DNA from 2 places in the Pseudoalteromonas sp. Isolate6 genome. Region 1 is predicted to be linked to the other one. Evidence: predicted binding sites of a transcription regulator. Region 1 holds the regulator's gene; the other holds the start of a gene.
What was found. The regulator MetJ, encoded in region 1, represses methionine synthesis genes. The targets are predictions, from matches to a motif close to TAGACGTCTAGACGTCTA.
Positions count from the first base shown of each region.

Region 1 (5,690 bases):
GACACTTTGCCATTGCTTGCAATTTCAAGCGCACCTGTATATCGAAGCGCAGCGTCATTCGCAGTGGCCTTTGCATAGTGTGTCGCATAAAAGTCATCGAGTTGCTGGCGATTTTCTAAAAACGTTTGCCATGTACCCACACTCAAGGACTCAGGCATTAATGCCTCTAATTCAATATCGTCAAGCTCAAGTTCAATGCCTAACTCTCGTGCTAAGATCAAAAGCTTACGCTGCATATCTCGGCCAGATAGATCTTCTCTCGGATCAGGCTCAGTAAAACCAAGTTCTTGCGCCCCAAGCACTAGCTCAGAAAATGCTTCAGAACCATCATAGCGACTACAAAGCCAAGATAAAGTGCCGGAAAAGACGCCTTCAATTCTCACTACTTCATCACCACTATTTTGCAGATCAGCCAATGCAAAGTTAATGGGAAGACCTGCGCCAACACTGGTGTTGTAACGCCATAACAGGTTACGCTCTTGTAACTGCTGACGCAGCTTTGAGTACCAACCTTGTTGTGCCGTGCCGGCATATTTATTGGCGCTGATCAAATGGCAGTCATGTTCAACAAACTGTGGATACAACTCGCTGAAGCGCTCGCTCGCAGTAATATCGACCACCACTTTATGCTCGTAATCTAGCTCTTTAATACGAGTGAATAGCTCTGCTTCATTGTATTCAATAGCCTCATTTTGCCACTGCTGTTGCCATGATGCTAAATTCAACCCGCTTGGACAGAACAACATTTGCTTAGAACGCAGTAAGCCAACCAACTTAAGATCAAAGTGCTCACTCAGCTTAGCGACTTGGTTTTTGCATTGTTCGATAAACACTTCACCCACATTGCCAACACCCGCCACAATCACAGCAAGCTCTCTGCCTTTATTGACCAAACGCTCATGCAATATAGCAAGTAGATCACTATCAATTGCTTGATCGGTTAACACTAAGCTGTAATGACGCTCTTGCAGTACAAAACGGGTGACAATCGCATGTTCATCCAATAGCTCCAGAGCCTGCTGATGTAACCCAGCAACATCCTGACTTGGGGCAACAATAGCAAAGCCTTGTACTTGCGACTCAATAATATTGGCTCGCGAATCCAGCGCTTTGATCACAACATGGCTAAACTCAGATGGCACCAGTAAGTGTGCCTCTCCACCTTTAACAAAATGATGAATGCTATGCTGGATAAGCTGGCTTAGCTGTTTTACTTCACCACTTTTTAGCTGCTCGACGCGTAACAGGTCAAGTTGTCCAAAAGTGGTAATAAAGCGCTTCTCTTTGCTATAGCCTGCCTTTACTATCTCAGTGCCAAGTGCATCGGCATCAAAGCTGCTACGAACTTGTAGTTTTATATCGGTATCTTTAAGTGGAGACAGCGTTTTTGCATGTAATACCGGATTACCTAATCGTGCGAGTAATTCAGCTTGGCCACGGCATACCTTAGTGTATTTTATGGCATTGGCGACTTTACGTGGATCAGTGCTGAATACACCAGTTGTATCCGTCCAAATTGATACTTGAGCCGCATCAAGATAACTTGCCAACAAAGTTGCGCTATAGTCACTGCCATTCCGGCCTAAAGTCACCGTTTCCCCTTGTGCATTTGCAGCAATAAAACCGGTAACGATATAGATAGCGTGATCATCAATAGCGCGATAGCACGCTTCTTTGTTATGGGCGTGGAGTAACACTCCCTCTTGTTGTACAAATAACGTACGAGCGTCGATAGCTTTGGCTTCAACACCCTGAGAGCTTAGGTAGTTTGCTAATATACGAGCCGACCATAGCTCTCCATGTGCAAGTAAACTCGCGTAGTGAAGCTGTTGTTCTTCTCGCCCTGAAGCGATTGCTTGCAGCTCATTGACAAGCTGTTTGAGTAACACACTGTGTTGTTCACCTACAAACAAGGCATCAATTAATTCACGTTGATGATTTTCAACTTGTAATAAAACATCGTTGAATGCGCGAACATCTTGCTGCTCAAAGCTTTGCCATAATTTCACTAGGGTATTCGTTGTTTTTCCTGCAGCAGAAACCACAACACTGTCACCTAGCTGACATTGCTCTAACACTATCTTGGCAACCGCCTGATAACGCTCTGGCGAGCTTAAACTCGAACCACCAAACTTATGTACTACTTTTGCCATTTACTCACCACAACGCTACTGTATGCGCAGGCGTTAATTTGAATGACTTAGCATCATCACTCGCCTGACTTTCATCAATACATGCAAATCCTGACTCCAGATCTGCAATGAGATCCTGTGCATCTTCAATGCCCACAGAAATACGAATTAACGTATCGCCCACTCCCGCTTCTAAACGTGCTTGCGGCTCCATTCCTGCGTGTGTCATCGTCGCTGGATGGCAAATTAGACTCTCAACCCCACCTAAAGATTCAGCCAATGAAAAGTGCGTTAGAGACGTTAAGAACTTCGCTGATGTTTGCAGATCGCCTTTGATATCAAAGCTCACCATACCACCAAAGCCGAGCTGTTGTTTTTTCGCAAGTTCGTGTTGAGGATGCGATTCAAGGCCAGGGTAATAAACTTGGCTAACATACGGCGACTTTTCTAAATACTCCGCAATCAGCTGAGCATTTTCTTGATGCTGGCGTAAACGCACGTTTAAGGTGCGCAGTCCACGTAGAGTAAGGTAACTATCAAAAGGTGCACCTGTAATACCGATATTATTCGCCCACCAAGCTAACTCATCACCCAACTCCTGTGTACGCGCGATCACCGCGCCCCCCACGACATCAGAATGACCATTGATATATTTAGTGGTTGAATGCACGACGACATCCACGCCAAAAGCAATAGGGTTTTGTAATGCAGGAGACAAGAAGGTGTTGTCAGCGGCAACCAAAGCCCCTATGGAGCGCGCTGCGTTTACGACAGCTTCTATATCCGTGAGCCTTAATATGGGGTTACTGGGTGTTTCAATCCAAACTAATTTAGGTTTGATCTGCTGCAGCTGTGCAAGACTTTCTGGTTGCGTAAGATCCAAGACGGCTAATTTGAGCAATCCACGCTTTGCAAGCGATGTAAACAAGCGATAGCTACCACCATAACAGTCATGTGGAATAACCAGCGTATCGTCATGGTTAAGCAGTTGCGTTACTAGGTGAACGGCAGCCATGCCAGTCGCGGTAATAATGCCACGAGCACCGCCTTCAAGTTCGGTAAGTGCCTGTGCCAGCACATCACGATTAAAGTTACCACTGCGGCCATAATCGTAGTCGCGTTTGGTATCAAAATCGGCAAAAGAATAGGTGGTAGAAAGGTAAAGCGGTGGTACTACTGCTCCATGTGCTTTATCAGCTTCTATACCGTGACGCACTGCAACCGTCGATTTGTTAACTTGACTCATAAGGTCACCTAGATAGTTGGATGTTTAGACGTCTAAAAGGTTAGAGCAACAGAAACTAGAAGTCAAAACATTTATACCGCTAAATGGCTAAATAACTAGTATTTGACTATCTTTTTTAAACCGATAAAATTTCGCCACTCTAGGCGTTGCTAATACGACTGAGTTATTGAAAACTATGGCAGAGATTCTTCTATCTCGCTATGGCGGATTAGTTTATTCATCTATTTGGGTTTAGGATTTATCTTTAATTCGTAAAGTTATCCCTATATTCATGCGGTTGGTGAATAATGTAGACCAGAACCCAGTCATATTGGCATTGATGTAACTGAGGCAAGTACACAATTATGGCAAAATGGAACGGTGAGTATATTCACCCATATGCAGAACACGGTAAGAAAGCAGAGCAAGTAAAAAAGATCACGGTGAGCATACCTCTGAATGTACTCAAAGTGCTAACTGATGAGCGTACACGTCGCCAAGTGAATAACTTACGTCATGCCACGAACAGTGAGCTTTTATGTGAGGCGTTTCTACATGCCTTCACAGGTCAGCCACTGCCGAGCGATGAAGACTTGAGAAAAGATAATCCAGAGCGTATTCCGTTAGAAGTAAGACAAATAATGGAAGAACGAGGCTTGGAGATCCCAGAAATAAACGAAGAGTGATAAAAACTCTCTCGCGCTGGAATACAGACACAAAAAAAGCCTCGACCGAGGCTTTTTTCATTTGGATAATACCATTGGTATTATTCCATATATCCAGCTGGCATGTCGATTTGTGCCACGCCTGATTCAATTGCAGCTGCCGCTACCGCTTTTGCAATACGAGGTAACAAACGTGGGTCCATTGGTTTTGGAATAATATACTCAGAACCAAACTCAAGGCTATCCACGTCAGCCGCTTTTAACACTTCAGCAGGCACAGGCTCTTTAGCAATCGTTCTAATTGCTTCAACCGCTGCAATCTTCATCTCGTCATTGATAGCAGTTGCACGTACATCAAGCGCACCACGGAAGATAAACGGGAAACACAGCACGTTATTTACTTGGTTTGGATAGTCCGAGCGACCAGTCGCCATGATCAAATCATTACGTGCACCGTGTGCAACTTCAGGGCTGATCTCTGGATCTGGGTTAGAACAAGCAAATACCACAGGCTTGTCAGCCATTAACTTTAGATCTTCAGCAGAAAGTAAATCTGGGCCAGAAACACCAACAAATACGTCCGCATCTGCAATCACGTCTTGTAACGTACGCTTATCCGTGTTGTTTGCAAACAGCTCTTTGTATTCATTTAGGTCATCACGGCGAGTGTGGATCACGCCTTTTCTGTCCAGCATGTAGATGTGCTCACGTTGAGCGCCGCACTTGATCAATAATTCCATACAAGCAATAGCGGCTGCACCCGCGCCAAGACACACAATAATCGCATCGTGAATATCTTTACCTTGGATTTCCAACGCATTCAGCATACCCGCAGCGGTTACAATTGCAGTCCCGTGCTGATCATCATGGAATACAGGAACGTCACAACGCTCGATTAGCGCGCGCTCAATCTCAAAGCACTCTGGCGCTTTAATATCTTCAAGGTTAATACCGCCAAACGTGTCTGCGATATTTGCCACCGTATTGATGAAGTCTTCGGTGGTATTGTGCTTAACTTCAATATCGATTGAATCAAGGCCCGCAAAACGCTTAAATAATAGCGCCTTACCTTCCATGACAGGCTTTGACGCCAAAGGACCTAAGTTACCCAAGCCAAGAATCGCCGTACCATTACTGATCACCGCAACCATATTTCCTTTACCCGTGTAACGGTATGCATTCGCCGGATCAGCCGCGATTTCACGTACTGGCTCTGCAACACCAGGGCTGTATGCAAGTGCTAAGTCTTTTACGGTCTCGGCAGGTTTAGTAAGTTCAACACTGATTTTACCTGGAACGGGCTTCTCGTGATAATCTAGAGCTTGTTGACGAAAATCTGTCATGGCGCGATATTTTCCTACGAAGTTAATGTGAGAGTGTGGTAAACGTTCGCATTCTGAATGTTGGCAACCTATCAGGCAGGTTAGAGCAACACACAGTGCGATTAACTATATGAGCGACGACATTCAACCACTCAACAAGCCTATGTGCTTTGCTGTCGTGGTATGTCAATAGGACATATAGTTAATCGACCGTATTCACACAATACCGAGTTTTACTCATTATTCAAGTAAAATCAGGTCTATCCACTAGCACGGTATTTTCTATACTTTTCCGAGAAGATAAGCTCAATTTTAAGAAATATTTCACAAATAAAATGGCTAAAAC
Region 1 is NZ_JAKEVK010000246.1:115-5,804, reverse strand. Features, by position in the region: gene metL (bifunctional aspartate kinase/homoserine dehydrogenase II) at 1-2,153, opposite strand, end outside; gene metB (cystathionine gamma-synthase) at 2,158-3,378, opposite strand; gene metJ (met regulon transcriptional regulator MetJ) at 3,723-4,043, shown strand; gene L1D50_RS20695 (malic enzyme-like NAD(P)-binding protein) at 4,124-5,365, opposite strand.

Region 2 (9,331 bases), on a different contig from region 1:
GGAACTCTGTCGAGTTATGGGCTGAGGTGTTATCGAAACTGAGCGCTTTATTTTTTGACCAACGTTTCCCCTTAGCTGAGTGAAAGGCGCCGTAGGCTGAGGTATTGACATAAGCATGGTGCTTAGAAAAACCACTACCATCGCTGGTGGATGTGCTCCAAGGCGTTTGGGTTGATGGGTAGTTAGTGACTACTTGACCTGTGCTGGTTGAAGGGGTCACCATCTGACATGAGCATTGTGACTTAGGCCCGAAGATGGGTTTTTTAGTCAGCAATTCTTTTAATTCGGCAAGAGTATCTGACGGTAGCGTCCTATCGTATTCAAGTACCGAGAGCCCTTTACGTTTAGGAGCTGCGTACTCCTTGTGCCAAGTGCTGTAAAGCTGCGATGCATTTCGCTCTAAATGTTGGCTGAGCGTTGGCATTTTTTGCTGTTGAGTCCATTTTTCGAATACCGTCGGTTTAAATTGAATAAGATATCGAGTAAAGAAAAAGTTATCTTCAGGCGCTTGCTCGGTAAAAGCATTTTCCCATGCTGATAACACATTTTGATCTAGAGCTTTTGCTTGGCTAAGCATCTCCCCATCTCGATAGCCGCGGATCAAGCTATCCACGTAGCGGTCTAATTCATATTCTTCGTCGTTGTCGGAGATATATTCAAGCAAGGAAACACGGTCTTGAGACCAGTTTGAAATGGCTTGCCACGCTTCTGGGCTTACTTTAGAGGGGGCCATTTCTCCATATTCTTCTGCGGCTTGTAGCGAAATACTACCCAGTAACAACGTGCTGGTAACTAGGCTGACTAATTTGGGGGTGAAATTTCTCTGTTTCATTTTTCTATTCCTTCATCGTTGTGCTGAGTCAACATGCCTCATGCATTGTTAACTTGCCTTGTGATGTTGGAAACTTTTTCAGCGATTGAATAGGAGGTTGTAGGGCCAGTTAGGGTCAACTTGGGTAAAACCTTTGATATTAAACGGACGCATTGGGTTAGGTAAGTGTTGATATCAAGCTGTGGTAAATAAAAACTTAAATATCAAAGGTCTGCTTATATTTTTACCCGAATTTACCCAATTGCCCCGTAACTTTTGCTGCAATCAATATTCGCTTGAGGCAGGATTTTGCTATCGCCTTTATTGGAGTCTCAGCGTAAGTACATTCGCACTCTAATAACGGTGTCATAACCAATAAGGAGACAGTTATGAAACGAGTAATAGTATTGGGAGCAACTTTGATTGCGAGTTTTGTACAAGCCCATAGCCCAGAAATGATAGCGCAGCTCGAAGTTGCTGATGGGGCGAAATGTCCAAAGCGGCAAACGATTCTGCTAGGTAAAATGACATTAACAGCTGGGACCTTTAAATATTTACACAGTGAAGGAAGTAACGTTTGCACCAGTCCTAAGCAAAGTATTTCTGGTCGCATTACACCACAACTAGATTGTGGCCAGTTTGATGACTGGCGACTTGCGTATGATATGGGTAATAAAATGTGTCAATCTCTACACCAAAATATGAAAGGCTTTAGTAATAGCTTAAAACCTGATGTGACAGTGTATCCACGCTTTGAAGGGCCTTTTGAATTCAAAGGAGACCGTCACCACCAAGAATATGAGGCCGGTATGGGCGTGACTTTAGCGTGCTATTTATGTGAGACTGCGACGGTTAACTAGGGCTTGTTAATACCAGAAGGGGCGAAAGCCCCTTTGTTGTAGACATCAAGTAGCGTTGGAGCACGCTAAGATTTGTTCCAGTTGTGCAACTTTTTCACAAAGAGGTGCAGTATCGAAATTAGCGCCTTGGCATTGAGTGAGTACATATTGTGCCGTGGTAACAATATTTCGAATACGCGGCTTTTTGGGCAGCGTTTTGATATTAAGATAGCGTTCAAGAGTGCGCACTCGTAAGCGACCATCATCTATATTCACTTTCCACACTTTGCTTTCTTCCGCTAATTCGACACGAGTTTTGCCACTACTTTGCTCCCAAAGCGCCAAAGTAAGTGTCATTACCTCAACCATTAATTGTCTTGCGGCCTGTTCGTCAATGCTCGTATGTTTACTGTGCACTCCATGGGTACTGGTACGGGTGGTATAGTGAATAGCGCAGTAAGTAACCAGCACTCCTGTTAAAAATGCGACAAGCCCAATGAATATATGAGACAGAATACTTGTCTCTGTTTGGCGTTCAGGCGCGGTCAAGACGTTAGCGCTCTGAAGGCGAAATTGATAAAGGTTTTCACTTTGTACACGACTACTTTTAAGCATGTCATTATAACGCTGTGCAGTCTCGACCGCTTCTTTATAAGCGTGTGTTTGTAGCTGGGACTGCAATAAGGCGATGTAAAATAATTCGGTAAGCTGACTATTTTGCTGATTATGTGCTTCAAGCCCCTGTTTAAGTAACGTTTGTGCAGTTAGGTTATCACCCTCAAGCTGCTTGAGTTTGGCTTCAATAAGCAGAGCTCGCTGATCAACTTTACCGTGTTGAATTAGTTGCCGAGTGCGTTTGAATGAAGCGAGTTGCTGTTGTGCCTGAGTGATATGATTTTGAGCAATGGCGATTTCGGCCAATAATAAATAGGCTCGAGACAATTGAGTATAGGCACCACTTTGTGTCAACGGTTGAAGTAAATCTTCAATGATTTCAGTTGCTTTTTTGTAGTCGCGCTTTTTGTAAAATACTTCCGCGATGCTTAGCAAGGTGTGGTTCGCTTTAGTTTGGTCGCCGGCTTGCTGGTGGAGTGCATGGGCTTGACGAAATGAGAGAATGGCATCGTCCAACTGATTAATATCCCTTGACACATTCCCTAAATTGTTAAGCGTGATCGCTTGTCTCTGCAGGTCATTTGTTGCTTTCGCTATTTGGTAGCTTTCTAAAAATAAAGTGAGGGCGGTATCTAGATCTCCAAGTGCCTGATAAGCATTAGCTAAATCGTTGGCCGATTTACCCAGGAGTTCGTTTTGTTGCAATTTAGCCGCAAGCACTTGCGCTTCGTGGAAGCTCCCCAGCGCTTGAATATAATTGCGCTGGCGGTAACGATTAATACCACTTTGTCTTAACACCTGAAAGCGTTGGAGTGTGGTTAACTTCCATGCCATCAACTCATCCAGTATTTGATTACTGAGCTTTATGTCACCCGCTCGACGATACAAGCTAACAAGCTCAAGACGTGTATCAAAAGCTTGGGCACTGTTGGGTTCAAGGGTTTCAAGATGTTGCTTACAAGACAAAATTTGGCTTGTGAGGTTAGCATTATTAGCACTTGGGCATTCTGAACCCTGCGCCGGTAACACAACGAGCAGTAAAGCTAAAAGCAAAGGCATAAAGATTAGTCTAGATACATTGTTTTTACATATTAATATAGTGATAACAAAAAGTCGTGTTTGCCTTTAATAAATCTCAGGTTGACTGCTTTTTTGTATTTTGTTCCTGTCTAGCTGCTGTTGTTTAATCTTGTCAGAACAACCAAGTCTCTATTTGTTAATATTGTTAGTTTAATGTGTTTTTGGTATGGTCTTGTTGCTAATTAAGGCCCAGCTGAAGAAGCTGGAAATCAATCCATAAGGAAATAAAAATGAAGTTAAATACAATGTGGCTAAAGTCACTTAGCGTCGGTGTTACGTTATTTGCACCATTAGTGAGTGCAGCTCCTCAGCTTGATAAAGCCATATTTGAGTACAATGCTGGGTTAAACATCCAAGAGGAATTTAATATCTTTGCCGATGGCAACGTGACTGATCCTAATTATCCAAATAGTGAGCTACGTATTCAATTGGATAGTAGCAAAAGCTACGATCAAATTGACTTTTATGACAAAGTTTACACTACATACGGTCAGGCCGTTGCATACAACACATTAGACAGGCGTTGGGTTAAATTTAAGGGTAAGGTGCTTTATTTTTCAGGCGAAGACAACGGTAACCAAAAGATAGATACGATTTCTTTTCGCATTGTTAATCCCGCTGGAGAAACATCGGAGTGGGGAGAGATCAGAGTTAGCTTAGACCAAGCGTTTGGTGGTAATTACGATGTGTATCCGAGTGATGACTTGGCACAAACCTTTGCAGGCCAGTCTGTTGATGTATACGTTAAAGATAACGATAGTGGCGTACCCTATTACTATGGTGTTGAGATTTTTAGCTCACCAGCTAACGGTACAGTATCTGTTAACAGTGACTACTCCATTACCTATACACCTAAAGCTGGGTTCGTTGGTCAGGATTCGTTCCAATATCGCATTAAGGGTAATAACCTTTATGATATTATAAGCGCGCCAGCGACAGTTTCTATTTCGGTAGCAAATTAACCCCAAACTCAGGACAATATGCACACATATTAAGTGTGCATATTGGCTATCCCTTTAGCAATAAAAATACCCCAGCCAAAGCAATTAGACCCCCAAACACCATAGACTTAGTAATCGCTTCTCTGCGCAGTAGTCCAATCGTCATCACCATGAGTGGTGCCGTTGCAAAGATGGTTTGTGCGATTGCGGGATCAGTATGATTAACGGAAATCAACTGTAGCCAAAGCCCAATAAAAGTGCCAAAAAACACTGCAACGAATAACCAGTTTTTACCGTCGATTTGTTTAAGCGTGAGTGCTTTAAACAGGCATTGTGATTTCAAATAAACAACAATAAAGGCCACAAATAAGGTGCCGGATCCCAAGCGGATAAGTGCCGCCCACAAACTACTAATGCTTTCGTTATTTAGCGCACCTTTGGACAGTACCATACCCGCAGCTTGGCAAGTGGCAGCCGTGAGTGCAAAGCAGACTCCCAAAAGATAATGTTTTTTGTCTAATACTGGCTGGCTTCTACTTGGCTTAATCGCCAGCATCACACCAACAGTCGTCACTGCAATGCCGAGCCAAGCGGATGCGCTGAGATAAACACCAAGAAGTACAATGTTTAAGATCCCCGCGATAGCAGGTGCAAGACTTTCAATTACCAAAGTGCGAGCAGGGCCTATATTTCTAAGCGCGGCAAAGTAGGCGCTGTCACCAATCGCTATGCCCAGTACCCCACTGGCTATCAGCCAGCCCCAGCTCGAGAGTAAGGTCGGGTACATAGCATCACCTGCGATGAACAAACAGAAGATCATCAAAGCAGAAGCGATGACGCCTTTGCTGACGTTCAACTCAAATGGACTAAGGTGATGGCTAAATCGTTTATACAGTATAGTTGAGCCAGCCCATACCCCAGCCGCCCCAATCGCTGCCGCTTCGCCAATACCAATCATAAATATCAAGTTTCTTGTGTTTATTTATTTGATGGCAAGTATACATAAATTGAAATAATCAGTGAGAGATGAAGCATCAAATTATTATTACTAATGTTTAGACGTCCATACATCTAGAGGTTGAAATTTTCCAGTTTTTGTCCATAATAATGCCATTCGATTAGTCTGGAGCAGCACATGCCAATCACCGTCACCGACGAACTCCCAGCCATTGCCCAATTGCGTCATGAAAATGTGTTCGTGATGCCACAAAGTCGTGCATCAACGCAAGAGATCCGCCCAATGCGGCTCGCGATATTAAACTTGATGCCGAATAAGGTGGAGACTGAGGTGCAATTTATCCGATTACTGGCAAATACCCCTTTGCAGGTGAATGTTGATTTGTTGCGACTGGACACCCACCGCAGCTCTGAAAACTCAGAGCAGCATCTAGATATGTTTTACCGCTATTTTTCGGATGTGAAAGAGCAAAACTATGATGCTTTGATCGTCACCGGTGCGCCGCTGGCGCATCTTGAATATGACGATGTGGTGTATTGGCAGGAATTACAGGCGTTTTTTGATTGGGCTGAGCACCATGTTACTTCAACCCTGTTTTCCTGTTGGGCCGCACATGCCGGTTTGTATCACCATTATGGGTTAAAGCGAGTACTCAAAAATGACAAACTGTGCGGCGTATTTAAGCATCACTGTTATTTTGACCACGGGGCGCTCACTCGTGGTTTTGATGATGAGTTTTTGGTGCCACACTCACGCTACGGCCACATCGACATCGATAAAATTAATGCGTGTAAAGATCTCGTGGTATTAGCTGGCTCTGAAAAAGTGGGCGCTTACTTAATTAAAAATCACTCAGGTAGCCAAGTCTATATTACCGGTCATCCTGAATACGACGCCGATACGCTACAAAAAGAATACCTTCGCGATTGTGAAAAAATGGCCAACGCACCGCAGCCTGAAAACTATTTTCCTGAGAATGACGCCAGCAAACGTCCATCTAAGACATGGCAAAGCCATGCATTCTTGTTATTCTCAAATTGGTTAAACTACTATGTTTACCAAACCACACCTTATGATATTAACTTAGTTAGCCAAGATGTAAGGACTAACAATTATGCCGAATAATGTAGCCGTAAACGGTGAGCAAATAGCAGAGCAGCTTAAGCAAGCAATGCAGCAACGTATTCTGATCTTAGATGGTGCAATGGGAACCATGATCCAAAAGCACAAATTAGAAGAACAAGACTATCGCGGTGAGCGCTTCAAAGATTGGCATGTCCTTATCAAAGGCAACAACGATCTGTTAAGTTTGACGCAGCCTGAGATAATCAAACAGATCCATCGCGATTATCTAGCTGCTGGCGCGGATATCATTGAAACCAATACTTTTAATGCCACCACTATTTCAATGGAAGATTATGATATGGCAAGCCTGAGTCGAGAGATTAATCTCGAATCGGCGAAGCTCGCACGTGCGGTGTGCGACGAATTTACCGCCCAAGACCCCGGCAAGCCTCGCTATGTGGCAGGTGTACTTGGTCCAACGTCAAAAACCTGTTCGATTTCTCCTGATGTAAACGACCCTGGTTTTCGCAATATCACTTTCGACAAGTTGGTTGCAGCTTATGTCGAGTCAACGCTTGCCCTTATTGAAGGTGGTGCGCACCTTATTTTGATTGAGACTATTTTTGATACCCTGAATGCCAAAGCCGCGTCTTATGGTGTGGAGGAAGCTTTTGAGCAAGCTGGGGTGAGATTACCTGTGATGATCTCAGGTACTATAACCGACGCGTCAGGGCGTACGCTGTCAGGGCAAACCACAGAGGCGTTTTATAACTCTATTCGCCATATTAAGCCAATCTCTATCGGCCTCAACTGCGCGCTAGGCCCAGATTTATTAAGACAATATGTAGAAGAGCTGTCACGGGTTTGTGAGACCTTTACTTCGGTGCACCCAAACGCTGGGCTGCCTAACGAGTTTGGTGAATACGACCTTGAAGCCGACGACATGGCAAAAGAGATTATCGATTGGGGTAAAGAAGGGTTTATTAATATTGTTGGCGGCTGCTGTGGGACCACACCTGAGCATATTCGCGCCTTCGCGAGAGGCCTTGAGCAAACCCAGCCGCGTAGCTTGCCTGACATCGAAGTGCGGATGCGTTTGGCTGGTCTTGAAGCCTGTAACTTAAATTAGGAATTCACCATGACACAAACCGCAGTATTTACTAATGTCGGTGAACGTACCAATGTAACGGGATCGGCAAAATTTAAGCGCCTTATTCTAGAAGAAGATTACGAAACTGCATTAGATGTTGCCAGAGAGCAAGTTGAAAATGGTGCTCAGGTAATTGATATCAACATGGATGAAGCCATGTTGGACTCAAAAGCAGCGATGGTAAAGTTTCTCAATCTGATAGCGTCAGAGCCGGATATTTCAAAAGTTCCCATCATGGTTGACTCGTCTAAATGGGAAGTCATTGAAGCGGGCCTGAAATGTATTCAAGGTAAAGCCATCGTAAACTCAATCTCCTTAAAGGAGGGTGAGGCGCCATTTATTCACCAAGCTAAAATTATCAAACGTTTTGGTGCAGCCGTGGTGGTGATGGCGTTTGATGAAGTTGGTCAAGCGGAGAGCGCAGATAGAAAGTTTGAGATCTGTCAGCGCTCTTACAAAATCTTGGTTGATGAGCTTGGGTTTCCGCCAGAAGACATTATTTTTGACCCAAATATTTTCGCGGTCGCAACGGGTATCGAAGAACATGATAACTACGCCGTTGAATTTATCGAGGGTACGCGCAGAATTAAGCAAAACCTGCCGCATTGTAAAGTGTCAGGGGGCGTGTCGAACGTATCCTTCTCATTCCGTGGTAACAACCCTGTGCGTGAAGCGATCCACTCTGTGTTTCTTTACCATGCGATTAAAGCAGGTATGGATATGGGGATCGTTAATGCCGGTCAGTTAGCCGTGTATGACGATATTCCAAAAGAGCTCCGTGATGCCGTTGAGGATGTGATCCTCAATACCGACGCCGGTGCTGGCGAACGATTGGTTGAGATCGCACCTAAATACTCTGGCATGGCGCAAGCCGAAAAACAGGAAGATTTAGAGTGGCGTTCTTGGCCAGTTGAAAAACGCTTGGAGCACGCCTTAGTTAAAGGGATCACCGAGTTTATCGACGAGGATACCGAGGCTTGTCGGCAACAGTTTGATAAGCCAATTCAAGTGATTGAAGGACCTCTGATGGATGGTATGAACGTGGTTGGCGACTTGTTTGGCGCGGGTAAAATGTTCCTGCCTCAAGTGGTGAAATCTGCTCGAGTGATGAAGCGTGCGGTTGCCTACCTTGACCCTTACATTGAGGCCGAAAAAGAAGAAGGCTCGAGTAACGGTAAAGTGATCATGGCCACGGTTAAGGGCGATGTACACGACATAGGCAAAAACATTGTGGGCGTGGTACTGCAATGTAATAACTATGAAGTCGTGGACTTGGGTGTAATGGTGCCGGCAGAGAAAATTCTGCAAACGGCCATTGACGAAAACGCTGATGTCATTGGCCTGTCGGGTCTTATTACGCCTTCCCTTGATGAAATGGTGCATGTTGCAAAAGAAATGACGCGTCGCGGCTTTGAGATTCCCCTACTCATTGGTGGTGCAACCACATCGAAAGCGCATACGGCGGTTAAAATTGAACCCCAGTACGACAAAGGTGTGATTTACGTCAACAACGCCAGTCGTGCGGTTGGTGTGGTATCTAGCCTGCTAAGTAAAACACAAAAGCCAGAATTTTTAACAAAAACCGCGGATGAATACGTCAAAGTGCGAGAGCAACAAGCGCGTAAAAAGCCACGCTCAAAACCGGTTACCTTAGCGCGAGCTCGGGATAATGCGGTAAAACTTGATTGGCAAAACTATACGCCACCGGTACCAAGTAAGTTGGGGATCACTGAGTTTAAAGATGTGAGCATCAAAACTCTGCGCGATTACATCGACTGGACGCCATTTTTTATGACTTGGTCATTGGCTGGTAAATATCCACGTATTCTGCAAGACGAAGTGGTTGGTGAAGAGGCGCAAAAACTGTTTCAT
Region 2 is NZ_JAKEVK010000045.1:9,774-19,104, reverse strand. Features, by position in the region: gene L1D50_RS08980 (hypothetical protein) at 1-832, opposite strand, end outside; gene L1D50_RS08975 (hypothetical protein) at 1,201-1,671, shown strand; gene L1D50_RS08970 (tetratricopeptide repeat protein) at 1,717-3,324, opposite strand; gene L1D50_RS08965 (Ig-like domain-containing protein) at 3,576-4,307, shown strand; gene L1D50_RS08960 (DMT family transporter) at 4,354-5,244, opposite strand; gene metA (homoserine O-succinyltransferase) at 5,422-6,369, shown strand; gene L1D50_RS08950 (homocysteine S-methyltransferase family protein) at 6,359-7,438, shown strand; gene metH (methionine synthase) at 7,448-9,331, shown strand, end outside.
Region 2: metA (homoserine O-succinyltransferase) is a predicted target of MetJ. The motif match lies at 5,343-5,360, and genes of this name have one in related genera.